3 regions of the Kitasatospora sp. NPDC047058 genome follow, and region 1 is predicted to be linked to each of the others. Evidence: predicted binding sites of a transcription regulator. Region 1 holds the regulator's gene; each other region holds the start of a gene.

The links. The regulator HrcA, encoded in region 1, represses chaperone genes, less so after heat shock. The targets are predictions, from matches to a motif close to TTNGCACTCNGNNNNNCNGAGTGCNAA.
Region 2: ABZ885_RS16510 (FmdB family zinc ribbon protein) is a predicted target of HrcA. The motif match lies at 2,501-2,527, and genes of this name have one in related genera.
Region 3: groES (co-chaperone GroES) is a predicted target of HrcA. The motif match lies at 1,958-1,984, and genes of this name have one in related genera.

What each region holds. Positions count from the first base shown of each region.
Region 1 covers NZ_JBEYVJ010000034.1:13,620-23,442, reverse strand. The annotation lists gene ABZ885_RS08010 (16S rRNA (uracil(1498)-N(3))-methyltransferase) at 1-144, opposite strand, end outside; gene dnaJ (molecular chaperone DnaJ) at 297-1,442, opposite strand; gene hrcA (heat-inducible transcriptional repressor HrcA) at 1,516-2,550, opposite strand; gene htpX (zinc metalloprotease HtpX) at 2,813-3,733, shown strand; gene ABZ885_RS07990 (hypothetical protein) at 3,764-4,354, shown strand; gene ABZ885_RS07985 (hypothetical protein) at 4,422-5,168, opposite strand; gene ABZ885_RS07980 (DUF2785 domain-containing protein) at 5,295-6,065, shown strand; gene ABZ885_RS07975 (DUF3097 domain-containing protein) at 6,133-6,966, shown strand; gene ABZ885_RS07970 (Uma2 family endonuclease) at 6,957-7,514, opposite strand; gene hemW (radical SAM family heme chaperone HemW) at 7,555-8,784, opposite strand; gene ABZ885_RS07960 (AMP-binding protein) at 8,842-9,823, opposite strand, start outside.
Region 2 covers NZ_JBEYVJ010000090.1:11,110-20,932, forward strand. The annotation lists gene ABZ885_RS16500 (potassium/proton antiporter) at 1-695, shown strand, start outside; gene ABZ885_RS16505 (MFS transporter) at 1,081-2,346, shown strand; gene ABZ885_RS16510 (FmdB family zinc ribbon protein) at 2,539-2,850, shown strand; gene ABZ885_RS16515 (hypothetical protein) at 3,094-3,381, shown strand; gene mscL (large conductance mechanosensitive channel protein MscL) at 3,411-3,830, shown strand; gene ABZ885_RS16525 (hypothetical protein) at 3,864-4,199, opposite strand; gene ABZ885_RS16530 (sigma-70 family RNA polymerase sigma factor) at 4,325-5,296, opposite strand; gene ABZ885_RS16535 (phosphatase PAP2 family protein) at 5,701-6,624, shown strand; tRNA gene ABZ885_RS16540 (tRNA-Arg) at 6,729-6,801, opposite strand; gene ABZ885_RS16545 (aldo/keto reductase) at 6,987-7,979, shown strand; gene ABZ885_RS16550 (glycosyltransferase family 39 protein) at 8,102-9,646, shown strand.
Region 3 covers NZ_JBEYVJ010000064.1:21,938-31,760, reverse strand. The annotation lists partial or broken gene ABZ885_RS13180 (polysaccharide deacetylase family protein) at 1-328, shown strand, start outside; gene ABZ885_RS13175 (class I SAM-dependent methyltransferase) at 359-1,534, opposite strand; gene ABZ885_RS13170 (hypothetical protein) at 1,552-1,866, opposite strand; gene groES (co-chaperone GroES) at 2,127-2,432, shown strand; gene groL (chaperonin GroEL) at 2,549-4,177, shown strand; gene ABZ885_RS13155 (LysR family transcriptional regulator) at 4,346-5,374, shown strand; gene ABZ885_RS13150 (WhiB family transcriptional regulator) at 5,449-5,775, opposite strand; gene ABZ885_RS13145 (response regulator transcription factor) at 6,331-6,942, shown strand; gene shbA (RNA polymerase sigma factor ShbA) at 7,467-8,048, shown strand; gene guaB (IMP dehydrogenase) at 8,300-9,817, shown strand.

The sequences.
Region 1 (9,823 bases):
GTCCGCGAGGGTCACCGCCTCGCCGGCCTCCAGCCGCTTCACCGCGGCGGCGTGCCGCCCCTCCGGGCCGTCCAGGCGGACCACCGCGCCGGGGGCGGCGGTGGCGAGCTGCGCGGTCTCGACGACGAACACGGGCGCGGTCATGGCGGGTCCTGGGGGTCGGGATGCTGAAGGGTCGGAAGTCCGGTGGCCGGGTCGCACGGGCGGGGGTGCGGCAGCCGGGGCCGCGGAGGCCGGGTGCGGTGGAACGACGGCGCCCGGTGACCCGCGGGGGTCACCGGGCGCCGGTACGGCCGTCAGCGGCCGTTGAAGGCGTCCTTCAGGCGCGAGAACAGCCCCTGCTGGCCCGGCGCGAACTGGCCCGAGGGCCGCTCCTCGCCGCGCAGCACCGCGAGACGGCGCAGCAGCTCCTCCTGCTCGGGGTCGAGCTTGGTGGGCGTCTGCACCTCGACATGCACTATCAGGTCGCCCCGGCCGCCGCCGCGCAGGTGGGTGATGCCGCGGCCGTGCAGCGGGATCGACTGGCCGGACTGGGTGCCGGGCCGGATGTCGACCTCCTCCAGCCCGTCGAGGGTCTGCAGCGGCACCTGGGTGCCGAGCGCGGCGGCCGTCATCGGGATGGTGACGGTGCAGTGCAGGTCGTCACCGCGGCGCTGGAAGACGTTGTGGGTGGTCTCGGCGATCTCGACGTAGAGGTCGCCGGCCGGGCCGCCGCCGGGGCCGACCTCGCCCTCGCCGGCCAGCTGGATCCGGGTGCCGTTGTCGACACCGGCCGGGATCTTGACGGTCAGGGTGCGGCGGGCGCGGACCCGGCCGTCGCCGGCGCACTCGGGGCACGGGGTCGGCACGACGGTGCCGAAGCCCTGGCACTGCGGGCAGGGACGGGAGGTCATGACCTGGCCCAGGAAGGACCGGGTGACCTGGGAGACCTCGCCCTTGCCGCGGCACATGTCACAGGTCTGCGCGGAGGTGCCGGGCGCGGCGCCCTCGCCGCTGCAGGTGGTGCAGGTGACGGCGGTGTCGACCTGGAGTTCCTTGGTGGTGCCGAAGGCGGCCTCCTCCAGGGTGATCTCCAGCCGGATCATGGCGTCCTGGCCGCGCCGGGTCCGCGAGCGCGGGCCGCGCTGGCCGGAGGCGGCGCCGAAGAAGGCGTCCATGATGTCGGAGAAGCCGAAGCCGGCCGCGCCGGCGCCGAAGCCGCCCGTACCCCCGCCGCCGCCGTTGGGCGACAGCGGGTCGCCGCCGAGGTCGTAGACCTGGCGCTTCTGCGGATCGGAGAGCACCTCGTAGGCGGCGTTGATCTCCTTGAACCGCTCCTGCGTCTTCGGGTCCGGGTTGACGTCCGGGTGCAGTTCGCGCGCCAGGCGCCGGAACGCCTTCTTGATCTCGTCCTGCCCCGCATCCCGTCGGACGCCGAGTACCGCGTAGTAGTCCGTGGCCACCAAATGCTCCGCTTGTTCCGCCTGTTGAAGTGCTTGCGACTGGTACCACCGCCGATTCCGACGGTGGCCGTTCCTACGACTCGGCCAGGATCTGGCCCACGTACCGTGCCACCGCTCGCACCGCCCCCATTGTGCCCGGATAGTCCATCCGGGTCGGACCGATCACACCCAGTTTGGCCACGCTCTCGTCGCCCGAACCGTAACCGACCGAGACGACGGAGGTGGAATTCAGCCCCTCGTAGGCGTTCTCCCGGCCGATCCGGACCGTCATCCCGGCGTCCGCGGTCTCACCCAGGAGGCGGAGCAGGACGACCTGCTCCTCCAGTGCCTCCAGCACCGGCTGGATGGTGAGCGGGAAGTCGTGGCCGAAGCGGGTCAGGTTGGCCGTGCCGGCCAGCATGATCCGCTCCTCGTTCTGCTCGGCGAGCGCCTCGAACAGCGTCGCCAGGACGGTGGTGACGGTCGGCCGGTCGGCCGCCTCGAACTGGGCGGGCAGCTCCTCCAGCAGCCCCGGCACCTCCGGGAGGCGCCGGCCGACGGCCCTGGTGTTGATCTTTGCGCGCAGGTCCGCCAGGACGGTCTCGCCGACCGTGCCCGGGCAGTCCACGAGCCGCTGCTCGACCCGGCCGGTGTTGGTGATCAGGACCAGCATCACCTTGGCCGGGGCCAGCGCGACCAGCTCGATGTGACGCACGGTGGAGCGGGACAGCGAGGGGTACTGGACCACCGCGACCTGCCGGGTCAGCTGCGCGAGCAGCCGGACCGTACGGGCCACCACGTCGTCCAGGTCGACCGCGCCGTCCAGGAAGTGCCGGATCGCCCGCCGCTCGGGCGCGCTCATCGGCTTGACCTCGGCCAACCGGTCGACGAACAGGCGGTACCCCTTGTCGGTGGGGATCCGCCCGGCGCTGGTGTGCGGCTGGTGGATGTAACCGTCCTCCTCCAGCGCGGCCATGTCGTTGCGGACCGTGGCCGGGGACACACCGAGGTTGTGCCGCTCGACCAGCGCCTTGGAGCCGACCGGCTCCTCGGTGCCCACGTAGTCCTGGACGATGGCGCGAAGCACCGCGAGCTTGCGGTCGTCCAGCTGGCGGACCTCACCGGCCATGGGGCACGCACCTCCGTCTTCGCACGTTGTCCGATGTGACATGTGTCCGTATCGCCTTGCTGCGGGCCGCACTGGGCGGGCCCCGGCTTTGGCACTCTGAACACACGAGTGCCAGGACCGTACCTGCCAGTGTAAGGCCCGGGTCCGACGGCAGGAACGGCCCGCCCGGGGTGATCCTGCCCGCACCGGGCGGCGCGCGGGTGATGCCCCGCGCCCGTCCGGGTGGCAGCATCGAAAGCGGACGGCGAACGGAGGAGCAGCGATGTCCACCTCGGGCCAGCACACCCGCTTCGCACCGGACCGCGGCCTGACCGGCCGGATGGTCGGGACGATGTTCGTGATCGGGCTGCTGTACGTCGGATTCACCGGCCTGCTGATCGCGCTGCTGCGCGGGGCCTGGCCGCTGATCGTGCTGATCTCGGGCGGGCTCTTCGTGGCCCAGTTCTGGTTCAGCGACAAGATCACCGAACGGGCGATGGGCGCCCACCGGGTCACCCCCGAGCAGTACCCGCAGTTGCACGGCACCGTGGACCGCCTCTGTGCGCTCGCCGACATGCCCAAGCCCCGGGTCGCCGTCGCCGACAACGACATGCCGAACGCCTTCGCCACCGGCCGCAACCCGCAGAACGCCGTGGTCTGCGTGACCACCGGCCTGCTCCGGCGGCTGGAGCCGGAGGAACTGGAGGGCGTCCTGGCGCACGAGCTGTCGCACGTCGCCCACCGGGACGTCGCGGTGATGACCGTCGCCGGGTTCCTCGGGGTGCTCGCCGGGGCCATGACCCGGATCGCCGTGTACGGCGGGTTCATGGGCGGCGGCCGGAACAACAACGACTCCAACGCCGCGATCGTCGCGCTGGTCATCCCGCTGGTGTCGATGGTGGTGTACGCGATCAGCTTCCTGCTCACCCGGCTGCTCTCCCGCTACCGCGAGCTGGCCGCCGACCGGGCCGCCGCCCAGCTCACCGGCCGGCCCAGCGCGCTCGCCTCGGCGCTGACCAAGGTGACCGGCCAGATCGCCGCGATCCCGACGAAGGACCTGCGCAAGGCCCAGCCGTACAACGCCTTCTACTTCGCCCCGGCGCTGAGCGCCCGGGACGCCGCCTCGCAGCTGCTCTCCACCCACCCGCCGCTGGAGCGGCGGCTGGAGCAGCTGGCCAAGATCTCGGCCGAGCTCGGCCGCTGAACCGCCTCCTCCGGAACCGGAAGGACCGCCGTGGGAATCCTGGACGCGCTCTTCGGCCGCACCAAGCCGGTCAAGCCCGACCTCGACCAGCTGTTCGGCGTGCCGTCCGCCGCGCTGACCCTGGAGGCGGCGGCCGGCTTCCGGCCCACCGGCACCGGCTCGGTCTGCTTCGCCTCGGTCGAGGGCGGGGCGTTCGGCGAGGTCGAGCGGCAGGTACGGGCCCTGCTGGACGCCGACACCGAGCGCGGCGGCGTCCCGGTGGAGGCCTCCAAGGACGATTACGGCTACTCCTGGCTGCTCGCCCGGCACACGCCCGAGGAGCTGCCGGACCTGGTCAACGACCTGCACGCGGTCAACAGCGAGCTGGAGGCGAACGGCTTCGGGCCCCAGCTGCTCTGCTCGCTGGTCGCGTTCCGCAACGACGAGGGCCAGCCGCTGGCGCTGGTCTACCTGTACAAGCGCGGCACCTTCTACCCCTTCGCGCCGGTCCCGGGCGGCGGGGAGAAGCGGAACAGCCCGCTGGAGCTGCAGGTCAACGCGATGCTCGGGAACGACCTGCGGCTGGAGAAGGACCTCACCCGCTGGTTCCCGGTCTGGGGCGCCCCGGGCATGGGGGGCTGAGGTCCGCGGGGTGGCGGGTCCGGGCTGAGGGACCGGGCTGCGGTCAGCGGGGCTGCGGTCCGGGGCGTCAGCCGGCGGCGGCGGAACGGTACGCCGCCACCGCGGCCGAGAGGACGGTCTCCGTGTCCGCCGACGGCTTCTCCTCCGCGACCTCCTGCACCATGAGGATCACATCACCCGTACGGACGAAGGCGGTCTCGTCCACGAAACGGTTCGTGCCGCCCGGGAAGACCGACGTGACGTGGAGCAGCAGGCCGTCGTCGGCCGGCACCCCGGCCGCCGTGACGGAGACGGTCTCCTGGAGCGGCGTCCCGTCCGAGAGCGTGTTGGTGTACGAGGCGCAGCGCGCGGCGGCACCGCGGATGGCGGCCATGACCTCGGCCGCCTGCCCGGGCGGGTACCGGTCGAGGGCCTCCTGGCCGGACCAGCCGAGGTCGTCGTGATCGACCGGCTCCCGGTCCAGCCCCACCGCCACGTCCTCCGCGGGCGGGGCGTGCGCCGTCATGAAGGACTCCACGCCGAGTTCGGAGCACGGCATCGACGCGATGGGGACGGCGGACGCCGGGCCGTGCGGAGCCCCGGTCGTCGTCGACTCGACCTCCGCCGTGTTCAGCCGGAACCCCTGGGGCAGCCGGTCCCCGGTCAGCAGGCCGGCGCGCAGCCGGTCCTGCAGGGGCACCCGGCCGGGCGCCGCACCGGCCGCCGCGACGGACGTCGCACCGGTCGCCGGACGGTCCTGCGAGCCGGCGGAGCAGGCCGGGACGCCGAGCACCGCCAGCACGGCCACGGCCGCCGTGAGATGACGTGCACGCACTGATCCACCCCCCTGGGATTCGTGATCGCCCGCACTCTCCCACAGGGACGCCCCCGGGTGCTCACCCGGCCCCGGGCGCGCCGAAAACCGGTGGCCCGCGGGCGCGCCGGCCCCTAGGGTCCGGCCGTGATCAACTGGAACGAGATCGAGTCGGCCGAGCCCACCCCCGCCCTGCTGGCCGAGGTCAGCGCCGCGCTGCGCTCCGCCGACCCGGAGATCCGCGACGGCCTCGCGTACGAGCAGCTGTGCCGCTGGGTCCCCCGGCTCGCCGCGCCGGAGCTGTCCGCGCTCGGCGACGAGATGGCCGGGCGGCTGGCCGACCCCGAGATCCAGGCCCGCACCTTCGCCCCGCTGGTCCTCGCCGAGGTCGTCGACGCCGGCGCGTACCGCCCGGCCTGGCGGGACGCCTTCGCCCGCTGGTACCCCGCCGAGACCGACCTGCGCGGCTGGGACGAGCGGCTCGGCTGGCTGCACGCGGTGGCGCACGGCGCCGACCTGCTGGCCGCGTTCGGCCGCAGCCCGCTGGTCGCCGACCCGGCGTCGCTGCTGGAGCTGGCCGCCGCCCGGCTGCTGGCGCCCACCGGCCACGTCCTGGACGCCATGGAGGACGACCGGCTCGGCCGGGCCGTCGCCGTCGTCCTGACCCGGCCCGAGCTGACCGAGCGGCAGGCGCTGGCCTGGCTGGACCCGATCGCCGCGACCGGCCGGCGCCGGCCCGGTGTCGTGCCCGCGACCGTGTCCAACACGCTGCGGACCCTGCGGGTGGTGTACCTGCTCGCGGACCGCGGCGTGCGGCCGGTGCCCGGGGCCGAGCCGGTGACGCTCCGCCACGCGGCCGCCCTCCGCGGGCGGCTCGCCGAGGTCCTGGCCGTCAACACCTCGTACTACCTCGGCTGAGCCCCCTGCGCCCGGCACCCACCGCGGCCGAGCGCCACCGGGTCTGACGCCTCGTAGACTCCGTGGAATGCGCAGCCGCCCGTACGGACCCGACCTGACCCCGCCGTGGAAGAGGCACAGGCCCGCCCCCGAGGTGCCCGCCGAGCGGGACCTCGTGGTGGAGGAGGCGGCGACCGGCTTCTGCGGGGCCGTGGTGCGCTGCGAGAAGACCGCCGAGGGGTTCACCGTCACCCTGGAGGACCGTTTCGGCAAGCACCGGGTCTTCCCGCTGGTGCCGCGCGGCTTCCTGCTGGACGGCAAGGCCGTCACCCTGGTCCGGCCCGCCGCTCCGGCGCCCTCGCGCCCGCCCGGCCGGACCGCGTCCGGCTCGGTGGCCGTTCCCGGCGCCCGCGCCCGGGTGGCCCGGGAGTCCCGGATCTACGTCGAGGGCCGGCACGACGCCGAGCTGGTCGAGCGGGTCTGGGGCGACGACCTGCGGATCGAGGGCGTGGTGGTCGAGTACCTGGAGGGCATCGACGACCTGCCCGCGATCGTCGCCGACTTCGCCCCCGGCCCCGGCCGCCGGCTCGGCGTCCTGGTCGACCACCTGCTCCCCGGCACCAAGGAGCACCGGATCGCCGCCCGGGTCACCGGCGACGCCGTCCTGGTGGTCGGGCACCCCTACATCGACGTCTGGCAGGCCGTGAAGCCCGCCAGCGTCGGCATCCCCGCCTGGCCCGTCGTCCCGCGCGGCGAGGTGTGGAAGGAGGGCGTCTGCCGCCGCCTCGGCTGGCCGGTGGACACCCCCGCCGCCTGGAAGCGGATCCTGTCGAAGGTCGACTCCTACAAGGACCTGGAGCCGGAGCTGCTGGGCCGGGTGGAGGAGCTGATCGACTTCGTCACCCCGCCGGGTCAGGAGTAGGTCTGGAACTCCGAGGTGTCGAGGGTGATGCCCAGGAGCTCCAGCGCGATCGGGTCGCCGAACTTCGTGGTGCGCTTGGACCAGTAGTCCGGCTCGCCGGAAGGCGTCAACGCGCGCGGCTCCGTGAGCAGCAGACACTGTCCCTTGATCGGGTCGACGATCAGGTAGGACGGGATCGCTCCCCTCGCGTACATCTCCCGCTTGACGTGGTAGTCGCGGTGCGCGCTGGTCCTGGACACGACCTCCACGGCCAGCGTCACCGCCGCCGACGGGATCAGCCGCCCGGGGGCTTCGACCGCGCCCCGTTCGATCACCACCAGGTCCGGCTGCGGCTCGCTCGCCTCATGGGCGAACGCCACGTCCTGGGTCTGGAGCCGGTGCCAGCGTGCACGTGGGATCTGGTCGACGATCGACTCGAGGATGAGGTTGTGGACCATGTCCGGCCCGGCCATCATCACGATTTCCCCCCTGATGAGTTCGGCCTTGACGCCTTCCGGCACTTCCAGGTTCTCGAAGATCCCGGTCATCCGATCATCGATGGCGGTCATCGCACGCTCCCTCCGACGGCTGACACCACGTTAACGAAAGTCAGTCCACCAGGTCACGCACGACCGCGTCCGCCAGCAGCCGGCCCTGGAGGGTGAGGACGGCGCGGCCGGCGGCGTACGGCTCCGGCGCGAGGAGGCCGTCCTCGCGGTGGCGGGCCGCGGCCGCCAGGCCGGTGCCGGTGAGGAGGGTGAGCGGGATGCCCTCGGCGAGGCGCAGTTCGAGCAGGATGCGCTCGACCCGACGGTCCTCCTCGGCCAGGACCTCGCGCCCCTGGGCGGGCGTGCGGCCCTCGGCGAGCGCCCGGGCGTAGCCGGCCGGGTGCTTGGCGTTCCACCAGCGGACGCCGCCGACGTGGCTGTGCGCGCCGGGCCCGGCGCCCCACCAGTCGGCGCCGGTCCAGTACAGCTCGTTGTGGCGGCAGCGGCCCTCCGGGGTGGTGGCCCAGTTGGAGACCTCGTACCAGGAGTAGCCGGCCGCGGTGAGCGCCTGCTCGGCGATCAGGTAGCGGTCGGCGTGCACGTCGTCGTCGATCATCGGGAGTTCGCCGCGCTTGACCCGGGCGGCCAGCTTGGTGCCGTCCTCGACGATCAGCGAGTACGCGGAGACGTGGTCCGGCCCGGCACCGATCGCGGCGTCCAGGGAGGCCCGCCAGTCGTCGTCGGACTCGCCGGGGGTGCCGTAGATCAGGTCGAGGTTGACGTGCTCGAAGCCGGCCGCGCGGGCCTCGGCGACGCAGGCCTCGGGGCGGCCCGGGGTGTGGTGCCGGTCGAGCAGCCGCAGCACGTGCGGGCGGGCGGACTGCATGCCGAAGGAGATCCGGTTGTAGCCGCCGGCCCGCAGCTCCGCGAGGTAGGCGGGGTCGACCGACTCGGGGTTGGCCTCGGTGGTGACCTCCGCGTCGTCGGCGAGCCCGAACTCGTCGCGGATCGCGGCGAGCATCTTCACCAGGTCCCGGGCGGGCAGCAGGGTGGGCGTGCCGCCGCCGAGGAAGACGGTCCGCACCGGGACGTCCGCGTCGCCGAGGACCCGCCGGGCCAGCCGGATCTCGGCGACCACGTTGTCGGCGTACGTCTCCTGCGAGGCGACGGCCCCGGAGGAGCGCAGCTCGGTGGCGGTGTAGGTGTTGAAGTCGCAGTACCCGCAGCGGCTCGCGCAGTACGGCACGTGCAGGTAGAAGCCGAACGGCCGCGACCCGAGCCCGGCGAGGGCGTGAGCGGGCAGGGAACCGTCGGACGGCACGGGTTCGCCGTCGGGGAGTGCGGAGGGCATGACCCCATTGTCCCGTACGGCCCGACCGATCCGGCGGGCCGTACGGGAGGGGGCGGCTCAGGCCTCGTTGGCGCCCGCGTACATCCCGGCGACGGCGTCCGCGTACGTCTTCTCGACCACCGGGCGCTTGATCTTCAGGCTCGGGGTGAGTTCGCCGTGCTCGACGTCCAGGTCGCGCGGCAGCAGGTGGAACTTCTTGATCGTCTGCCAGCGCTGGAGGTCGCCGTTGAGCCGCTTCACGAAGCCCTCGATCAGCTTGTTCACCTGCGGGTCGGCGACCACCTCGGCGTACGGCCTGCCGCCCAGGCCGTGGTCGGCGGCCCACGGCATGATCACCGTCTCGTCCAGGGCGATCAGCGCGGTGCAGTAGTTGCGGCCGTTGCCGATCACCAGGATGTTGCTGACGAACGGGCAGACCGCCTTGAACTTGCCCTCGACCTCGCTGGGCGCGACGTACTTGCCGCCGGAGGTCTTGAACATGTCCTTCTTGCGGTCGGTGATCCGCAGGAAGCCGTCCGGGGACAGCTCGCCGATGTCCTCGGTGTGGAACCAGCCGTCGGCCTCCAGCACCTCGGCGGTCTTCTCCGGCAGGTTGTGGTAGCCGCGCATGACGCCGGGGCCGCGCAGCAGGATCTCGCCGTCCTCGGCGATCCGGACCTCGGTGCCGGGCAGCGCCCGGCCGACCGTGCCGACCCGGACGTCCTCGGCCCGGTTGACGCACGAGCCGGCGCTGGTCTCGCTGAGACCGTAGCCCTCCAGGATCGGCACCCCGGCGCCGACGAAGAAGTAGCCGATCTCGGGCGCGAGCGCGGCACTGCCGGAGACCGCGCCGCGCAGCCGGCCGCCGAAGGCCGTCCGGATCTTGGCGTACACCAGCTTGTCGGCCAGCGCGTGCTGCAGCCGCAGGCCCAGCGGGGCGCTGTCGGCACCGGTGGCCACCCGGTTCTCCTGGACGACCCGGGCGTACTCGCGGGCGGTCTTCGCCGCCCACATGAAGATCTTGTACTTGGCGCCGCCCTCCGCGCGGGCCCTTCCGGCG
Region 2 (9,823 bases), on a different contig from region 1:
GCTTCGCCGACGGCCTGGCCTGGATCGGGCAGATCGGGATGTTCGTCCTGCTCGGTCTGCTCTGCACCCCCGAGACGATGGGCTCCTCCGTGGTGCCCGCGCTGGTGATCGGCGCCGTCCTGGTGTTCGTGGCCCGGCCGCTCTCGGTGGTGCTGACCCTGACGCCGTTCAAGCTGCCCGGCCGCGAGCAGGCCCTGCTGAGCTGGGCCGGGCTGCGCGGGGCGGTGCCCATCGTGCTCGCCACCATCCCGATGGTGTCCGGCGCGCCGATGGCCCAGGACGTCTTCAACATCGTCTTCATCCTGGTCGTCGTCTTCACCCTGCTCCAGGGCCCGACTCTGCCGCTGGTCGCCCGCTGGCTGCGGATCGGCGAGGGGTCGATGGGCCAGGACCTCGGCATCGAGTCCGCCCCGCTGGAGAAGCTGCACGGACACCTGCTGTCGGTGGCGCTGTCGCCGACGTCGAGGATGTCGGGCGTGGAGATCGGCGAGCTGCGGCTGCCGGCCGGCGCGGCGGTCACCCTGGTGGTCCGCGAGGGGAGCAGCTTCGTGCCCGACAAGGCGACGGTACTGCGCGGCGGCGACGAGCTGCTGGTGGTCACCACGGACGAGGTGAGCGAGGCCGCGGAACGCCGGCTGCGGGCCGTGGACAAGGGCGGCAAGCTCGCCGGCTGGCTGCACGGGCGGGGCACCTGAGGGCGGCAGGGCCGACAGCCCGAAGGCTTCGCGCGGCGTTCACCTTGACTTGGCAGGACAGGTTTGGACTGGTCCTGTATTGTCGAGGTCGGCGCGACATCTACGCGCGTAACGTATAATGGTTGCTACACCCCCAGCATCTGCCTGACGCAGAGTTGGCGCGACCGCTCGGCGGCCGCGGCCCGGCCTCGGCACCCAAGCCGACCCGGCCCGGTATCTACCCCGGTCGACGCGCGAGAGGACGACTCTCGGCGCCGTCGGGGCCACCCCATGCCCCTTCCGCGCTACCAGGCAGCAGGAAGGACCGACCGTGACGGCCCGCCGAACGGTCGAGAACGACGGCGTCCCCGCGGACGCCACCACGGACACCGCACCGCCCGCCCGCATCGGGTACGGCGCGCTGCTGCGCACCCCGGGCGCCTGGACGTTCCTGGCCCCCGCGTTCGCCGCGCGGCTGCCCTACGCGATGCTGAGTCTGGGCATCGTGCTGCTGGTCCTCGACACCCACGGCTCGTACGGCACGGCCGGCACCGTCGCGGCCGTCTCGGCCGTGGCCCAGGCCCTGGTCGGCCCGCAGACGGGCCGGCTGGCCGACCGGTACGGGCAGGCCGCCGTCCTGGTGCCCACCGTGGCCGTGCACGCGGTCTCGGTCGGCGCGCTGATCGCGCTGGCGCTGGGGCACGCCCCGGTCTGGGCCCTGCTGCTGGCCGCCGCGCCGGCCGGCGCCAGCGTGCCGCAGATCGGCGCGATGGTGCGCGCCCGCTGGGTCGCCAAGCTCTCCGCCGAGGGCGCACCGCCCGCCAAGCTGAACACCGCGTTCGCCTTCGAGTCGGTGACCGACGAGTTCACCTTCGTGATCGGCCCGGTGCTGGCCGGTGCCATCGCCACCTCGGTCAACCCCGCCACCGGGCTGGTCGCCGAGGCCGCGCTGACCGTCGTCGGCGGTCTGGCCTTCGCCACCCAGCGCCGCACCTCCCCGGCCCGGCACCCGCGGCAGCCGGGCGCCGCCCGGGTCTCCGCGCTCTCCTCGCCGGGCGTCCGGCTGCTGGCCGGCGCCTTCCTCGGCGTCGGCAGCGTCTTCGGCGCGATGCAGGTCTCGGTGACCGCCTTCACCGAGTCGGTCGGCCAGCCGGGCGCCAACGGCACGGTGTACGGGATCTTCGCCGGCGGCTCGATGCTGGCCGGCGTGCTGTACGGCATGGTCGCCTGGCGCCGGGCCGCCCGGCAGCGGATGCTGGCCAGCTACGCGCTGCTGGTGCTGGGCTGCTCGACGCTCTGGGCGATGCCCGACCTGGTCGCACTCTCCGTCGCCGGCCTGGTCTGCGGCCTGGCCATCGCGCCCACGCTGATCACCGGGTACACCCTGGTCGAGACGCTGGTCGCGGACGGTGCCAAGACCGAGGCCTTCACCTGGCTGACCGGCGCCATCGGCCTCGGCCTGGCGGCCGGGTCCACCGTGGCCGGGCGGCTGATCGACGGCCACGGGCCGTCGGCCGGGTTCCTGGTGCCGGTGGCAGGGGCCGGGCTGGGCCTGGTCGCGCTGGTCGCGCTGCGGCACCTGCTGGTCGCGCCGACCGCGGTGAGCAGCGTGGTCGCGGGCACCGGCGAGCGGGCCGTGGCACGGCAGCTGGTGGGGGCGGCGAAGGGCTGAGCACGGGTCGCGGGGGCTGCTGTGGGGCTGCTGCGGGGCGGTTGCCGGGCGGCGGCGAGGCGGTCGGGGGGCGGCCGGCGGGCGGCCGTCCCCGGCTCATCTCACATTCGAGTCGCTGGACTGATCCAGCGGAATGCCGCATCATTGACCATCGTTAGCACTCATCAGGCGAGAGTGCCAGGAGGAAGACAAGTGCCCACGTACCAGTACCAGTGCACCGAGTGCGGCAACGGCCTGGAGGCGGTGCAGAAGTTCACCGACGAGGCGCTGACCACGTGCCCCGACTGCCAGGGACGGCTCCGCAAGGTCTTCTCGGCCGTGGGTGTGGTCTTCAAGGGTTCCGGCTTCTACCGGACCGACAGCCGCTCGTCCTCCAGCAGCTCGGTGGGCGCGGGTTCGTCCTCGTCGTCCTCGACCTCGTCGGCTTCCTCGGCCCCGTCCTCGGGCGGCTCCGCTCCGGCGGCGAGCCCGGCTCCGGCGGCCGCGGCGAAGCCGGCCGGCTGACCCCAGGTTTTTCGCAAGGCCCGTTGGCCCCGCTTCCGGCGGGGCCGGCGGGCCTTGCGCCGTTCCCGGGTCAACCCGGTGCCCCGGATTCCTTCCTGCGGGTGACGGAGGTTTTCCACAGGGCCGGGTTGTCCACAGGCTGGGGGAAAGGCGTTCCCCCGCGAACGCCGACCGCCCAGAGTGTGCGTCACGAGAAGCCGGCCCGCCGCGGGCCGGCGCCCTGCGACCACCGGTGGTGCCCCCATGACGACGACCGCGGGCCTCCCCCGCCCGTTCCCCCTGCCGCTGCCCGCACCGGCCGTCCCGCCGCGGCGCGAGGTGCCGCCGTTCCCGCCGATCCGACGCGGGGGCGGGCGCGGCCACCGGCTCCGGCAGGCCCTCCGGCACCGGCCCGGCGTGCCGGCCGTGCTGCTGCTCGCGGTGGCCGCCGCGCTGGCTTTCGGGCCCGCGCGGGCGGGGCTGCCGCCGCCCGCGACCGCACCGGTCCACCGAACGGGTTGTCCGTCGGAGTCCGGCGAAGATCACCCGTGACCGTTCGGCGGCCTCGTCGTTCACGCGGCATGAAGGGCTTCAAGGAATTCCTGCTGCGCGGGAACGTCGTCGATCTCGCCGTCGCCGTGGTCATCGGTGCGGCGTTCACCAACATCGTCAACGCCTTCGTCAAGGGCGTGATCAACCCGCTCGTCGGTGCGTTCGGGCCCAAGGACCTGGACTCCTACACGTCCTGCATCAAGGGCCCGTGCGAAATGAGCGCGAGCGGCGAGGTCACGTCCGGCATCCTGATCCTCTGGGGATCGGTGCTGAGCGCGGCGCTGCAGTTCCTGATCACCGCGGCCGTCGTCTACTTCTGCGTGGTGCTGCCGATGATCAGGTTCACCGCCAAGCGGAAGACCCTCGCCGAGGAGCAGGCGGAGGCCGAGGCCAAGGAGGTCGTCCTGCTCACCGAGATCCGCGACGCGCTGGTCACGCAGCAGCGCTGAGCACCCCCGCGGCGGGCCGGGCGCCCGCCGCGCTCAGCCGCCGTGGTGCGGCGGGCGCTGGCTCAGGTACCAGTCCAGCCCCCGCCCGCCGCCACCGCCGCCGCCCGGGCGCTCGCCCCAGCCGGTGTCGGTGTCGTCCCGGGACTGCTGGTCCAGCGGGTCGCGGAAGACCAGCCGGGCCGCGGTCCTGGCGGCCGCAGGCGCTGCGGGGGCACCGGGCGCCGGGGCACCCGCCTCCGGCCCGGCCGCGGTCTCGTCGGCGGTCACGTCCGCGGTCACGTCGGCGGTCACGGTCTCGTCCGCGGTCACGTCGGCCCGCCCGGGGTTCTGCCCGGTCACCGGGCCGTCTCCGTCTCGCACATCGTCCACTCCTCCAGCCTAGGGCCGTCTTCACACTCCGCGGCCGCCGGGCGACCCGCTCCCGCACACACGCCGGCCCCGGGCGCGGAGTGGTCCGCGCCCGGGGCCCGGGGCAGTGGTCGGCGGCAGCAGCGTCAGGCGGCCTCGAAGCCCGCATGGTCGGCGATCTTCTTCAGCTCGGCCAGCGCGTGCTTCTCGATCTGGCGGATCCGCTCGCGGGTGAGCCCGTGCTGCTTGCCGACCTCGGTCAGGGTGCGCTCGCGGCCGTCCTCCATCCCGTACCGCGACCGGATGATCGACGCCGTGCGGTCGTCCAGGCGCCCGATCAGGTCGTCCAGCTCCTCGCGGCGGAGCATGACCATCACGGCGTCCTCGGGGGACGTCGCCCCGGTGTCCTCGACGAGGTCGCCGAACTGGGTCTCGCCCTCGTCGTCGACGGACATGTTGAGGCTGACCGGGTCGCGCGCCCAGTCGAGCACGTCCTTGATCCGGGCCTCGGTGGTGTCCAGCTCGGCCGCGATCTCGGCCGGCTCGGCCTCGCGGCCCAGTTCCTTGGACTTCTCGCGCTGCACCCGCCGGATCCGGCCGAGCTCCTCGACCAGGTGGACGGGCAGCCGGATGGTCCGCGACTGGTCGGCGATGGACCGGGTGATCGCCTGCCGGATCCACCACGTCGCGTAGGTGGAGAACTTGAAGCCCTTCGCGTAGTCGAACTTCTCGACCGCCCGGACCAGGCCTGCGTTGCCCTCCTGGATGAGGTCGAGGAGCGGCAGGCCGCTGCGCGGGTAGCGCCGGGCGACCGCGACCACGAGACGGAGGTTGGACCGGATGAAGACGTCCTTGGCGCGTTCCGCGTCCTCGGCTATCGCCTCGAGCTCCTCGCGCTTGACGCCCTCGGGCAGCTCTCCTTCGTCCATCAGGTGCTGGGCGTACACGCCGGCCTCGATCCGCAGCGAGAGCTCGACCTCCTCGGCGGCATCGAGCAGGGGCGTCCTGGCGATCTCGTCGAGGTACATACCGACCAGGTCACGGTCGGCCTCAAGGTTGGTCGGGCGGGCCGCGCGAGTCCGGTCGGCCCTGTCGCGAACGACGGCACGGGTGGCCATGCTTGCTCCCTTTGCTGGTGTTGCCGAGGTCTGCCTGCCTGCCCTGAGAGGGCAAGAAGTGCGGGCCCCGCGGGGCTCACACGTAACGATCCAACGAACAGATTCCGGACAACATTCCCAAGTCGCTCAGATTCTTCCAGCGATGCAGTATCCTGCCGGTTTTCACCCCGGTCATGGACGGAGGGTGACCGCGCCGATGCACCGGGTGCCAGGTGGACGACCGGTTCGGACCGGGCGCCGGTTCTTCGCAGACCCCGCACTTCGTGAAACCCCCGGACCGCCGCCGACGTTCCCGGGGCGCGCCGCGCCCACACTCCGGCGCGCGCAGGTCCTCCCCACAAAAGATGCCAAATCGCTATCGGCCCGGCGCCCGATCCGCACACCACACTGGGAAGGTGTCAGCCATGCACCTGACCAACCGCACGGCGCGCATCACCCCGCGTAGTCGCCATCTGCTCCGGCACACGGCGCTCGCGATCGCCTGCGCCGCGCTGTTCGCCGCCCTGGCGGCCCTGGTGCAGACCGGCTGGCACCCGCTCGACCGGCTCGACCACGCCTGGACCGACGGCCTGCACCGCTACGCGCGCGACCACACCGCGTGGACCGCCGCGATGCAGACGCTCTCCGACATCGGCGGCACGGTCACCATGCGGACGCTGCTCGGCATCGCCGCGCTCTGGCTCTGGCTGATCGGGGCGCGGGTGCTGGCCTGCTGGGTGGCGGCGCAGACGCTGGCCGGCTGGGGCGCGCAGTGGGCGTTCAAGCTCGCCTTCGACCGGGAGCGCCCGGCCTTCGCCGACCCGGTCTCGCACGCCGGGGGCCCGGCCTTCCCCTCCGGGCACGCGATGGCCTCCGCCATCACCTGCGCCGTCCTGGTCGGGCTGTTCTGGTCGCGGACCGGGCGCGGCGGGCGGATCGCCGCCTGCTCCGTCGCCGCACTGGCCGTGCTGGCCGTCGGCTGGACCAGGATCGCCCTCGGGGTGCACTGGCCGAGCGACGTGCTGGGCGGCTGGCTCGCCGCCGGGATCGTGCTGGGCACGGTCACCGTCGCCGTCGAGCTCTGGCGGCCCGGCGCCCTCGCCCGGGACGTCCGGCGGGTCAACTGGCGGACCAGACCCCGGGTCCAGCGCGTCCTGGTCTCCCCGACCGGCGCCACTCCGAGCGGGGTCACCTCGACCGGGGTCACCCCGGCCGGGCCGGACCGCCACGACCCGGCCCCCGGGAGCACCGCCGACCGGCCCGACGCACGGTCCGCCGAGGCGCACCACCGCCGCCCGGCGGACGCCCCCGCCTCCGCCCGACGGACGCCGCCGCCCGGCAGCCCGTGACACATCGTCAGGACCGCCGCCGGGCCGCGCCCGCACCCCGCCCGTAACGGCGGAAGCCCCGGACCACGTGTGGTCCGGGGCTTCCCCTCGGGTCGTTCCCGCTGTGCCCCAGGCAGGATTCGAACCTGCGACACCGGCTTTAGGAGAGCCGTGCTCTATCCCCTGAGCTACTGAGGCGCACTCGGTGGACAGCGTACCGGATCGGGGGTCGCGCGGGTGCTGGGGTTTCCGGGGTGCGGGGGGTGGCCGAGGAGTGCGGGGTGTCGGCGGGCGAGGCGGGCCGTTTTGCGGGCCGGGCTTGCCAGAATGCGTGGGCCGGGCCCGGCCGGGCCGGCGGTGGTGAGATCCGGAGGACGGTCGGCATGGAGGAGCGGACGGCGGGCAGGCTCGGGCGGGGCCTGTCGGTGATCGGGCTGGGGACGTGGCAGCTCGGGGCGGACTGGGGGCAGGTGGCCGATGACGACGCCCTGGCCGTGCTGGCCGCCGCGGTGGACTCCGGGGTGACCTTCCTGGACACCGCCGACGTCTACGGCGACGGGCGCAGCGAGCGGCTGATCGGGGCGTTCCTGCGCGGCCTCGGGCCGGCCCGGCCGGGCGGGATCGTCGTCGCGACCAAGATGGGCCGCCGCGGGCCGCAGGACCCCGCGGAGTTCACGCTGGACAACTTCCGCCGCTGGAACGACCGTTCGCGGGAGAACCTGGGCGTCGAGACGCTCGACCTGGTCCAGCTGCACTGCCCGCCGACCGCGGTGTACCGCACTCCCGCGGTCTACGAGGCGCTCGACACGCTGGTGGCCGAGAAGCGGACCGCCGCGTACGGCGTCAGCGTGGAGACGTGTGCGGAGGCGCTGGAGGCGATCGCCCGGCCGCACGTGGCCGGTGTGCAGATCATCATCAACCCGTTCCGGCAGAAGCCGCTCACCGAGGTGCTGGGCGCCGCGCACGAGGCGGGCGTGGCCGTCATCGCGCGGGTCCCGCTCGCGTCCGGCCTGCTGTCCGGGAAGTACCGGCACGACACCGTCTTCGCGCCCGAGGACCACCGCGCCTACAACCGCGACGGCTCCTCGTTCGACGTCGGCGAGACCTTCTCCGGAGTGGACTACGACACCGGCGTGGAGGCGGCCGCCGAGTTCGCCGCGCTGGCCCCGGAGGGTGCCACCCCGGCCCAGACGGCGCTGCGCTGGATCATCCAGCAGCCCGGGGTGACCACCGTGATCCCCGGCGCCCGCAACGCCGGTCAGGCCCGCGCCAACTCCGCCGCCGCCGCACTGCCCGCCCTGCCCGGGCCCACCCTGGACGCCGTCCGCGAGCTCTACGACCGGCGGATCCGGGCCCGGGTCCACCACCGCTGGTGACGGCCCGCCAGGCGCGGCCCGCACCGGGCCGCCTCGGGGGACGACTGCCGACAAGGCGTCAGGGCGCGTCCAGTAGCCTGCCAGGGACCGCACCCTCCCGCACGACCGCGAAGGCCCGCCCGATGAGACCAGCTGCCACCCCGCACCCGGCTCTCCGCCTGCTGGGGCAGGTGTGGCTGTGGCCCGCGCTGGCCATGCTCGCCGTCGGCGGGTACCGGCTCGGCACACCGGAGCTCTGGCGCGACGAGGTGGCGACGTGGACCGTGGCCACCCGGTCGTCCGGGGACCTGCTGCGGCTGCTCCAGCACGTCGACGCCAGCAACGGCGCGTACTACCTGCTGATGCACGGCTGGACGACGGTGTGCGGCGACTCCACCATCGCCCTGCGGCTCCCCTCGGTGCTGGCCATGGCCGGCGCGGCGGCGTTCGTGGCGCTCACCGCGCAGCGGCTGTTCGGCGGCCGGGTGGCGGCGATGAGCGGCGGGCTGCTGTTCGCCGTGGTGCCGCTGGTCTCCCGCTACGCCCAGGAGGCCCGCTCGTACGCCCTGGTGACCTGCGCGGTCGCCGCGGCGACCTGGTTCCTGCTGCGCGCCCTCGAACGGCCCGGGCTGCGGCGCTGGGCGCCGTACTGCGCGGCGATGGCGGTGGCCGGTGCGGGCCACCTGATCTCCTTCAGCACCCTCGCCGGGCAGGCCGGGCTGGTGCTGCTGCACCTCTGGCGGGTCCGGGGCGCGGGCGGGGTGCGGCGGCTGCTCTGGCAGTACCCGCTCGCGGTGGCCGTGGCGTCCCTCCCGGTGGTGCCGGTGCTGGTGCTGGGCAGCCGGCAGTCCGGGCGCCAGCTGGGCTGGATCGGCAAGCCGACCTTCACCCAGCTGCGGCTCTTCGGCGAGCCGCTGTTCGGCTCGGCCGGGGTGTTCCACGTCTTCGTCCTGCTCGCCCTGCTGGTGCTGGTGCTGCCCGGGCGGCGGCTGCCCGCGGGCCAGCTGCTGCTGCTCGCGGTGACGCCGGTGGTGGCGGTCTGGCTGGTGTCGCGCGGCAGCACCTCGTACTTCGTCGACCGGTACCTGCTGTTCACCGTCCCGGCCTGGGCGGCGCTGGCCGGCGGCGGGGTGCGCGCGGTGTACACCACGATCGCGGCGGCGGCGCGGCGCAGCCGGACCCCGCGGCAGGTCCGGACGGCCGGGGTGGTGCTGGCGCTGGGGCTGCTGGCGGTGCCCGCGCTGGTGGCGCTGCCCACGCAGTCCTCGGTCCGCTACCCGGGCTCGCACTCCTACTCCCGCGAGCCGTACCGGGCGGCCGCCGAGCTGATCGCGGCCGGCTACCGGCCCGGGGACGGCATCGCGACGCCGCTCGGCAACCAGAGCTGGGCGATGGTCGGGACCGGGATCTCCTACTACCTGCCGCCGGACGTGCAGCCGTACCCGGTGTTCGTCCAGCGCAGCGCCGTACAGGCGGAGGACCTCTTCCCCGCGGCCTGCCCGCGGCCGGAGGAGTGCGTGGGGCAGGGGCAGCGGATATGGCTCCTGGTACTCGGGGACACCACCGAGCCGCTCGCCGCCATGCCCGGTGACCAGGCCCAGGCCCTCCGCTCGCGCTACGGCGCCCCCGGCCGTGTCACCCCCCTCGGCGGCGTCACCCTCGCCCTCCTGGACCGCACCGCCCACTGACCGCACCGCCCGCTGACCGGACTGCCGCGGCCCGGACTGCCGCGGCCCGCCGGTTCCGCCCGCCGTCGCCCCCGGATGCGGGGGCTCGGAGGGCGGGTGACCATGGAGCACGGCGACCAGGGCGGCTCCGCCCGCCCGTCCGCGGCCGCGTCGCGCCTCCTGGCCTGCCGTCGACGG
Region 3 (9,823 bases), on a different contig from region 1:
CACCCAGCAGTACGGCGCCGCGCCGCTGCTGTTCCGCCCGCCGTTCGGGGACGGCGCCAACACCCCGGCCCTGAACGGCTCGGTGCAGCAGTGCGGGCCGCGCGCGATCGTGCTCTGGCGCGAGTCGATGCAGATCCACGACATGCAGTACCAGGCGGCGGACAAGAAGCTGAAGCCCGGTGACATCATCCTCGCCCACTTCCGCGGCCCGAAGGAGCTCAAGGGCGCGACGATGACCCAGATGTTCGGCGACCTGCTGGCCCGGATCCAGGAGCAGGGCTTCGCGGTGGCCCGACTGGAGGACTACATCCAGGCGCCCGCGTCCTGACGGCGCGTCCCCGGGCCCGGGCGGCCCGTCCTAGGAGGCCTGTACGGGCTGCCCGAGCATCATCAGCGGCCCGTGGTCGGTGCGGCTGAGGATCACCGTGACGGTGTTCGGGCCGCTCGGCTTCAGCTGGCGGCGCAGCTCCTCCGGGGTGATCGCCATCCCGCGCTTCTTGATCACCACCGTGCCGACGCCGCGCTCGCGCAGCAGCGCCTTCAGCTTCTTGATGTGGAACGGCAGCACGTCGGTGAGCTCGAAGGCGTGCGCGTACGGGGTCGCGACCAGCTCGTCCGAGGTCAGGTAGGCGATCTTCGGGTCGATCAGCCGGCCGTTCACCTGCCCGGCGACCTCGGCGACCAGGTGGGCCCGGATCACCGCGCCGTCCGGCTCGTACAGGTAGCGGCCGACCGGGCCGGCCGGAGGGTCGGGCAGGTCGCCGCCGGTGAGGCTGGCCTGCGCGGGGAGCAGGGTGGCCCGGTGCGGGCGGTCGGCGCGGGCGCCGAACCAGAGCACCGCCTCCTTGACGTCGCCGTGGTCGGAGACCCACTCGGCCTCGGCGTCCGCCGGGACCGCCTCGTGCGGGATGCCCGGGGCGACCTTCAGCGCGCCGACGGGAGTGCGCCGCCCGGTCTCGATCGCCCAGGAGAGCGGCGGGGCGTACGCCTCGGGGTCGAACACCCGGCCGCGCGAGGTCCGGCGGGCCGGGTCGGTGAAGACCGCGTCGAAGCCGGTGACGTCCACCTCGGCGACGTCCGCGCAGCGCACCTCGACCAGCTCGGCCAGGCCCAGCGCGGCGGCGTTGGCGGCGGTGGCCGCGCAGGCGGCCGGGTCCCTGTCGACGGCCAGCACCTCGATGCCGGCCCGGGCCAGCGCCAGCACGTCCCCGCCGATCCCGCAGCAGAGGTCGGCCAGCCGCTTCACGCCCAGGTCCGCGAAGCGCCGGGCGCGCCACTCGGCGACGCTGCGGCGGGTGGACTGCTCGACCCCGTTGGGCGTGAAGTACATGAGGTCGGCGTCCGCGCCGAACTTGGCCCGCGCCCGCTGCCGCAGCCGCGCCTGCCCGAACGCCGCCGACACCAGCTCCGCGGGGTGCTCCCGCCGCAGCCGGGTGGCCAGCGCCAGCTCGTCCTCGGGCGCGAACTCGCGCAGTTCGGCGAGCAGGGACTGCCCCCGGGGGGTCAGCAGGGGCTGCAGGTTCTCGGTGTCCACGGGGTCATTCTCGCCGCTCACAGCCCGGGGAGGCCCGCGCAGCCCCAGACCGGCAGCACGAAGGGCGCCACCCCGGCGGCGACCGCCAGGTACTCGTACCCGGCCCGCCAGCCGCGGACGACGACGGCGACGGGCACCCCGTAGCCGATCACGAGGGCGGACAGCCCGCCGGCCCACAGGATCTGGTCCGTGCTGCCGCCCGCGGCCTCGGCGGCGGCCCCGGCGGCCCAGAAGGCGGCGAGCGGGAGGGCTCCCAGCACCGGCAGGAGCAGCAGCGCGAGCAGGGCGTCCTTCGGCCGGGACGGGCCGATGCGCACCGGAGTGTGGGTCATGGAACGAGTCTGCGGCGCGCTCTCGGACCGCACATGAGTACGGCTACTCATCCCGTGCACGCCCCGCCCCCCGGAAACGGCGGGCGCGTCGTTGGCACTCTGGTTGACTGAGTGCTAACCGCGGCCTATGGTCGTCCTTGGCACTCTCCCCATGGTGAGTGCTAACGCGATGACGCGTGTCTGACCCCCGCGACGGCAGGCCCGCAGGTTCGCCACCTACCCGTTAGAAAACCCCGTAATCTCCGAAGGGGAGCTCGGACGTGACCACCAGCAGCAAGGTTGCCATCAAGCCGCTCGAGGACCGCATCGTGGTCCAGCCGCTCGACGCCGAGACCACCACGGCCTCCGGCCTGGTTATCCCGGACACCGCCAAGGAGAAGCCCCAGGAGGGCGTCGTCCTGGCCGTCGGCCCGGGCCGCTTCGAGGACGGCCAGCGTCTGCCGCTCGACGTCGCCGTCGGTGACATCGTCCTGTACTCGAAGTACGGCGGCACCGAGGTGAAGTACCAGGGCGAGGAGTACCTCGTCCTCTCGGCCCGCGACGTCCTCGCGATCATCGAGAAGTAAGACGTTCCAGCCCGCCCCGGATCCGTGTCCCAAGTGACAGGGGCCCGGGGCGTGGTTGTTGGTTCACGTAGTCGAGCGGCCATCCTGACGGCCGCAGCCCCGAGGGAATAGGGAACATGGCGAAGATCCTGCAGTTCGACGAGGACGCCCGCCGCTCGCTGGAGCGCGGTGTCAACAAGCTGGCCGACACCGTCAAGGTGACCATCGGCCCCAAGGGCCGCAACGTCGTCATCGACAAGAAGTTCGGCGCCCCGACCATCACCAACGACGGTGTCACCATCGCCCGTGAGGTCGAGCTGGACGACCCGTACGAGAACCTTGGCGCGCAGCTCGTCAAGGAGGTCGCCACCAAGACCAACGACGTCGCGGGTGACGGCACCACCACCGCCACCGTGCTGGCCCAGGCCCTGGTCAACGAGGGTCTGCGCAACGTCGCCGCCGGTGCCGGCCCGGCCGCCCTGAAGAAGGGCATCGACAAGGCCGTCGCCGCCGTCTCCGAGCACCTGCTGTCCGTCGCCCGCGAGATCGAGGGCAAGGACGACGTCGCCGCCGTCGCGTCCCTCTCCGCGCAGGACACCCAGGTCGGCGAGCTGATCGCCGAGGCGATCGACAAGGTCGGCAAGGACGGTGTCATCACCGTCGAGGAGTCCAACACCTTCGGCGTGGAGCTGGACTTCACCGAGGGCATGCAGTTCGACAAGGGCTACCTGTCGCCGTACTTCGTCACCGACGCGGAGCGGCAGGAGGCGGTCCTGGAGGACCCGTACATCCTGATCAACCAGGGCAAGATCTCCTCCATCCAGGAGCTCCTGCCGCTGCTGGAGAAGATCCTGCAGGGCGGCGCCACCAAGCCGCTGCTGATCATCGCCGAGGACGTCGACGGCGAGGCGCTGTCCACCCTCGTGGTGAACAAGATCCGCGGCACCTTCAACGCGGTCGCGGTCAAGGCCCCGGGCTTCGGTGACCGCCGCAAGGCGATCCTGGGCGACCTGGCCACCCTGACCGGCGGCACGGTCATCTCCGAGGAGGTCGGCCTCAAGCTCGACCAGGCCGGTCTGGACGTGCTGGGCACCGCCCGCCGCGTGACCATCACCAAGGACGAGACCACCATCGTCGAGGGTGCGGGCGACACCGAGGCCGTGGCCGGCCGCGTGGCCCAGATCAAGGGCGAGATCGCCAACACCGACTCCGACTGGGACCGCGAGAAGCTGCAGGAGCGCCTGGCCAAGCTGGCCGGCGGCGTCTGCGTCATCAAGGTCGGCGCCGCCACCGAGGTGGAGCTGAAGGAGCGCAAGCACCGCCTGGAGGACGCCATCTCGGCGACCCGCGCCGCGGTCGAGGAGGGCATCGTCGCCGGTGGTGGCGCCTCCCTGGTCCACGCCGCCAAGGTGCTGGACGGCGGCCTGGGCCTGTCGGGCGACGAGGCGACCGGTGTCGCGGTCGTCCGCAAGGCGCTGCACGAGCCGCTGCGCTGGATCGCCCAGAACGCCGGCCTGGAGGGCTACGTCATCACCTCCAAGGTCTCCGAGCTGGAGGCCGGCCAGGGCTACAACGCCGCCACCGGCGAGTACGGCGACCTGGTCAAGGCCGGCGTCATCGACCCGGTCAAGGTGACCCGCTCCGCGCTGGAGAACGCCGCCTCGATCGCCTCCCTGCTGCTCACCACCGAGACCCTCGTGGTGGAGAAGAAGGAGGAGGAGGCCGACAACGGTCACTCGCACGGCGGTCACGGCCACTCGCACTGACGCCCCTTGCGTCCGCCGGCCCGCCCGGCAGCCGGAGGCCCGGCCCGCACCCCACGGGGTGCGGGCCGGGCCTTCCGGTGTTCCGCGGCAGTTCGGCGTACGCTGCTGGTGGGAGTCCAGTTATCAGCAGAATTTTGCGGACGGCAAAGCTTGCCTTATAACTGAGGCATGATCGAGGCCCGCCATCTGCGCGTCCTGCGTGCCGTCGCCCGCACCGGCTCCTTCTCCGCGGCCGCCCGCGAGCTGGGCTGCACGCAGCCCGCCATCAGCCAGCAGATGAAGGCCCTGGAGAAGTCCGTGGACACCCCGCTGGTGGTCCGCTCGGGGCGCGGCATGCAGCTGAGCGAGGCCGGTCGGGTCCTGCTCAAGCACGCCACCGGCATCCTGGCCGGCCTCTCGGCCGCCGAGGAGGAGGTGGCGGCGATCGCCGGGCTGCGGGCCGGGCGGGTGCGGCTGGTCTCCTTCCCCACCGCCAGTTCCACCCTGGTGCCGCCCGCCGTCGCCCGGCTGCGGGACAGCCATCCGGGGGTGCGCGTGTCGCTGGTCGAGGCGGAGCCGCCGGAGTCGCTGGCGATGCTGCGCGGCGGCGAGTGCGAGGTCGCGCTGGCCTTCCGCTACCCGCAGGCCCCCGGCGGCGCGCCGGCGGCGCCCTCGCCCGCCCACGGCACCCCGCGCGAGGCGCGGGCCGAGGCGAACCTGGAGGCGCAGCAGCTCAGCGCCGGCGCCGACTGGTCCGACCTGGTGGTCACCCCGCTGCTGGACGACCCGCTGGTGGGCCTGCTGCCCGCCGCGCACCCGCTGGCCGGGCGGGCCGGCGGGGACGGCGGGAACGGCGGGGGCAGCCCGGTGGAGCTGGCCGAGCTGGCCGGGGAGCAGTGGATCGCCGGCTGCCCGCAGTGCCGGGGCCACCTGGTGGAGCTGTGCGCGGGGGCGGGCTTCGAGCCCCGGATCGACTTCGCGACCGACGACTACCCGGCGGTGGTCGGCCTGGTGGCGGCCGGGCTCGGGGTGGCGGTGCTGCCGGGTCTGGCGCTGGAGTCGGTGCGCCCTGACGGCGTGTCGGCGGTGCCGTTGCGGACCGCGTCGGGGGTGCCGGCGGTGCGGCAGGTGGTCGCCCTGACCCTGCCGGACCTGGCCGAGGTGCCGGCCGTGTCGCTGATGCTGGAGCGGCTGGCGGGTGCGGCCGCCGGGCGCTGACCCCGGTTCACCCGGGCGGGCGCCCTGAAGCGCCGCGAAGAAACGTTTCTCCACGGCGTGGCCCGGGTGGATTGTTAGCGCTGCAGCCCCGTCGGCGCGGTCAGCGGAACCTCCACCAGGCGGTTGCGCGAGCGGCCCATCATCTCCTCGCGCTCGTCCTCGGTCAGGCCGCCCCAGACGCCGTAAGGCTCCCGGACCGCCAGCGCGTGCGCGGCGCACTCGGTGCGTACCGGGCATCGCATGCAGACCTCCTTGGCGCTGGCCTCGCGCGAACTTCGCGCGGCCCCGCGCTCGCCCTCGGGGTGGAAGAAGAGCGAGCTGTCCACGCCGCGGCAGGCCGCGGAGAGCTGCCAGTCCCAGAGGTCGGCGTTGGGGCCGGGGAGGCGGGAGAAATCTGCCATGGCTCATTCCCTTCAGAGGCTCGTCGGCCGGCGGCCGGCCGCCAGCGGACTGGGCGGCACGGCGGGGCTTCGATGCGCTGGTGTGGACACCTGGAAATATGACTTAAGGCAACTCCATGGACAAGTCACCCACAGAGTGGCACAACAGTCAATGACCATACGAAAGCTATAAAAACGGGCAAAGTGGGCATGGACTCCGGCGGGCGCAGACGTGGCAATCGGGTGGCCGACGGGCGCGCGGCGCTCCGGACCGGTGTGCGGGTCGTACGCCGACCGCGCGCGAGCTGCACAAAAGTGCGGCGTGTGCACCGCGATGCGGCTGATCGGTAACGGGTCGGCCACGTACAGTGGTGGAGATGGCCCTGAAGGCCGTAACTCATTCGAGTGACGGTCGTTGGAAGTGCGGAGGCGGTTAGCGGGCGCCGGACGTCGGGAACGATCGCGGGGAAGTTCAGGCGATCGGCACCGGGTCCGTCGCCAATCGGCCGTGTCGGAGAGATTCGTACCAGCCAGGAGGCTCAACGTGACGCGGATCAGCTGCGGAGGACGACGGTCATGACTTCCGTTCTCGTTTGCGACGATTCCCCGCTCGCCCGCGAGGCGCTTCGCCGCGCGGTCGCGACCGTACCCGGCGTCGACCGGGTCACCACCGCGACGAACGGGGAGGAGGTCCTCCGCCGCTGGGTGGCCGACCGCTCCGATCTCGTTCTGATGGACGTCCGGATGCCCGGCCTCGGCGGGGTCGAGACCGTCCGGCGGTTGCTGTCCGCCGACCCGGGCGCGCGGATCATCATGCTCACCGTCGCCGAGGACCTCGACGGCGTCGCCCTCGCGGTGGCCGCCGGCGCCCGCGGGTACCTGCACAAGGACGCCTCGCGCGCCGAGCTCCGGGCCACCGTCACCCAGGCCCTCGCCGACCCGACCTGGCGGCTCGCCCCGCGCCGGCTGCGCAGCCCCGACATGGGGGCCGCGCCGACGCTGACGGCGCGTGAGATCCAGGTGCTGGAGGGCATGAGCCACGGCCGCAGCAACGCCGAGATCGGCCGCGAGCTGTTCCTCTCCGAGGACACCGTCAAGACCCACGCCCGGCGGCTGTTCAAGAAGCTCGGCGCCTCGGACCGCGCGCACGCGGTGGCCCTGGGCTTCCGGTGGGGCCTGGTCCGCTGACCGCCGGCGGCTCCGCCGGCCGCGGCGGGCTGCTCGCGATTCCTCCCGTCGGGGCGTGTGACGTTACGGTCCCGAGGTTGCACCATGGAGTGGTGGAGCACCTCGGGGACCAGCGGACAGGCACTGCGGCGAACCACGCAGCCGCAGGACACTCGGCGGACGGCGCGACGGACGGGACCACCACCGACAGCGGCGGGGCGGGAGGCGGCACGGTGCAGGAGGGGCCGGTGGTGCGCGCCGGCGCGGCGCGCGGCGCCGCACCGCATAACGTTCCGGTGCACAACTCCGGACGCGGTGCCGCGTTTTCCCGCTCGACCAGGCACCATGGACCGATGCGCGACGACGTGGCCGGTACTGCCGGCGAGGCGGACCCGGTGGAGGCCGAGCCCTCCGGCCCGGGTCACGATCCGTCGTACGCGGATCCCGGCGACGGCGGGCCGGACCACGGCGACCACGCAGCCGGTGCGGACGCGGCCGCCCGACGGGCGGCCGGCGGCGGGATCGGCCCCGACCGGGCACCGGTGCTGGGCACCGGCGGCTCCCCGCTGGTCGGCGAGCTGGTCGCGGCCGCCGTGCGCGGCGAGGGCCCGGCGATCGACGCGCTGCTCGCCTACGTCCACCCGCTGGCCCTGCGCTACTGCCGCGGCCGGCTGGTCCGGCTGCCCGGCGGCGCCCGGCACCACGTCGACGACGTCGCCCAGGAGGTCTGCGTGGCGGTGCTCTGCGCGCTGCCGCGCTACCGGGACCAGGGTCGGCCGTTCGAGGCCTTCGTCTACGGCATCGCCGCCCACAAGATCGCCGACCTGCAGCGCGCCGCGATGCGCGGGCCGGGCTCGACGGTGATCCCGCCGGACGACATGCCGGAGGTGCCGGACGAGGCGCTCGGCCCGGAGGAGCGGGCGCTGCTCAGCAGCGACGCCGCCTGGGCCAAGGAGCTGCTCTCCAACCTGCCGGCCCGTCAACGCGAGCTGGTGCTGCTGCGGGTGGCCGCCGGGCTGTCGGCGGAGGAGACCGGCGAGGTGCTGGGGATGTCTCCCGGTGCCGTGCGGGTCGCCCAGCACCGCGCGCTCAGCCGGCTGCGGGCCCTCGCGGAGGAGTCCTCCTGACCGCTGCCCGGCCGGAATGAGCCACGGGTGCCGGGTGTTGTCAAGGGCACACGAGGACACATTCGCGGTGCCAGTACCATGGGGTATCGGCGCCTGGGCGGGTTGCCAAAGTTTCGGCGGTGCGAGCGGGGTTCCCCTGGAGGTTCCTCCAACGGCACCGGGCTTTCGGCGGCCTGAGCGAGTGAGCGATGACAGCGCCCCCACCCTCAGGGCGCGAGCGGAATAGGCCGGCCACGGAAGGTACCCCCGAAATGCCCATTAACACTGGCGTCAACGCCGCAGGCGTACCCGAGAAGTTCGCGATGCTCGGGCTCACGTACGACGACGTGCTGCTGCTGCCCGGGGCCTCCGAGGTGCTGCCGAACCAGGTCGACACCTCCTCGCGGGTCTCCCGGAACGTGCGCGTCAACATCCCGCTGCTCTCCGCGGCGATGGACAAGGTCACCGAGTCGCGGATGGCCATCGCGATGGCCCGCCAGGGCGGCGTCGGCGTGCTGCACCGCAACCTGTCGGTCGAGGACCAGGCCAACCAGGTCGACCTGGTGAAGCGCTCGGAGTCCGGCATGGTCACCGACCCGATCACGGTCGGCCCGGAGACCACCCTGGCCGAGGCCGACGCGCTCTGCGCCAAGTTCCGGATCAGCGGCGTGCCGATCGCGGACGGGGCGGGCAAGCTGCTCGGCATCGTCACCAACCGCGACATGGCCTTCGAGTCGGACCGCAGCCGCCAGGTCCGCGAGATCATGACCCCGATGCCGCTGATCACCGGCAAGGTCGGCATCTCCGGCGAGGACGCCATGGCGCTGCTCCGCCGCCACAAGATCGAGAAGCTGCCGCTGGTCGACGACGAGGGCCGGATCAAGGGCCTGATCACCGTCAAGGACTTCGTCAAGGCCGAGAAGTACCCGAACGCCGCCAAGGACGCCGAGGGCCGTCTGCTGGTCGGCGCCGCCGTGGGCGCCAGCGCCGAGGCGTTCGACCGGGCCCAGGCCCTGGTCGAGGCGGGCGTCGACTTCCTGGTCGTGGACACCTCGCACGGGCACAGCCACAACGCGCTGGCCTGGATCGCGAAGATCAAGTCGGCCGTCCGGGTCGACGTGGTCGGCGGCAACGTCGCCACCCGTGACGGCGCCCAGGCGCTGATCGACGCCGGCGTGGACGGCGTCAAGGTCGGCGTCGGCCCCGGCTCCATCTGCACCACCCGCGTGGTCGCCGGCATCGGCGTCCCGCAGGTCACCGCGATCTACGAGGCCGCCCAGGCCTGCCAGGCGGCCGGCGTGCCGGTCATCGGCGACGGTGGCCTGCAGTACTCCGGCGACATCGGCAAGGCGCTCGCCGCCGGTGCCGACACCGTGATGCTGGGCTCGCTGCTGGCCGGCTGCGAGGAGTCCCCGGGCGAGCTGCTGTTCATCAACGGCAAGCAGTTCAAGTCCTACCGCGGCATGGGCTCGCTGGGCGCGATGCAGACCCGCGGCCAGGCGCGCTCCTTCTCCAAGGACCGCTACTTCCAGGGCGAGGTCACCTCCGACGAGAAGCTGATCGCCGAGGGCATCGAGGGCCAGGTGCCCTACCGCGGCCCGCTGGCGGCCGTGCTGTTCCAGCTGGTCGGCGGTCTGCGCCAGACCATGGGCTACGTCGGTGCCGCCACCATCGCCGAGATGGAGAGCAAGGGCCGCTTCGTCCGGATCACCTCCGCCGGTCTGAAGGAGAGCCACCCGCACGACATCCAGATGACCGTCGAGGCTCCGAACTACACCAGCCGCGGCTGACCGCAC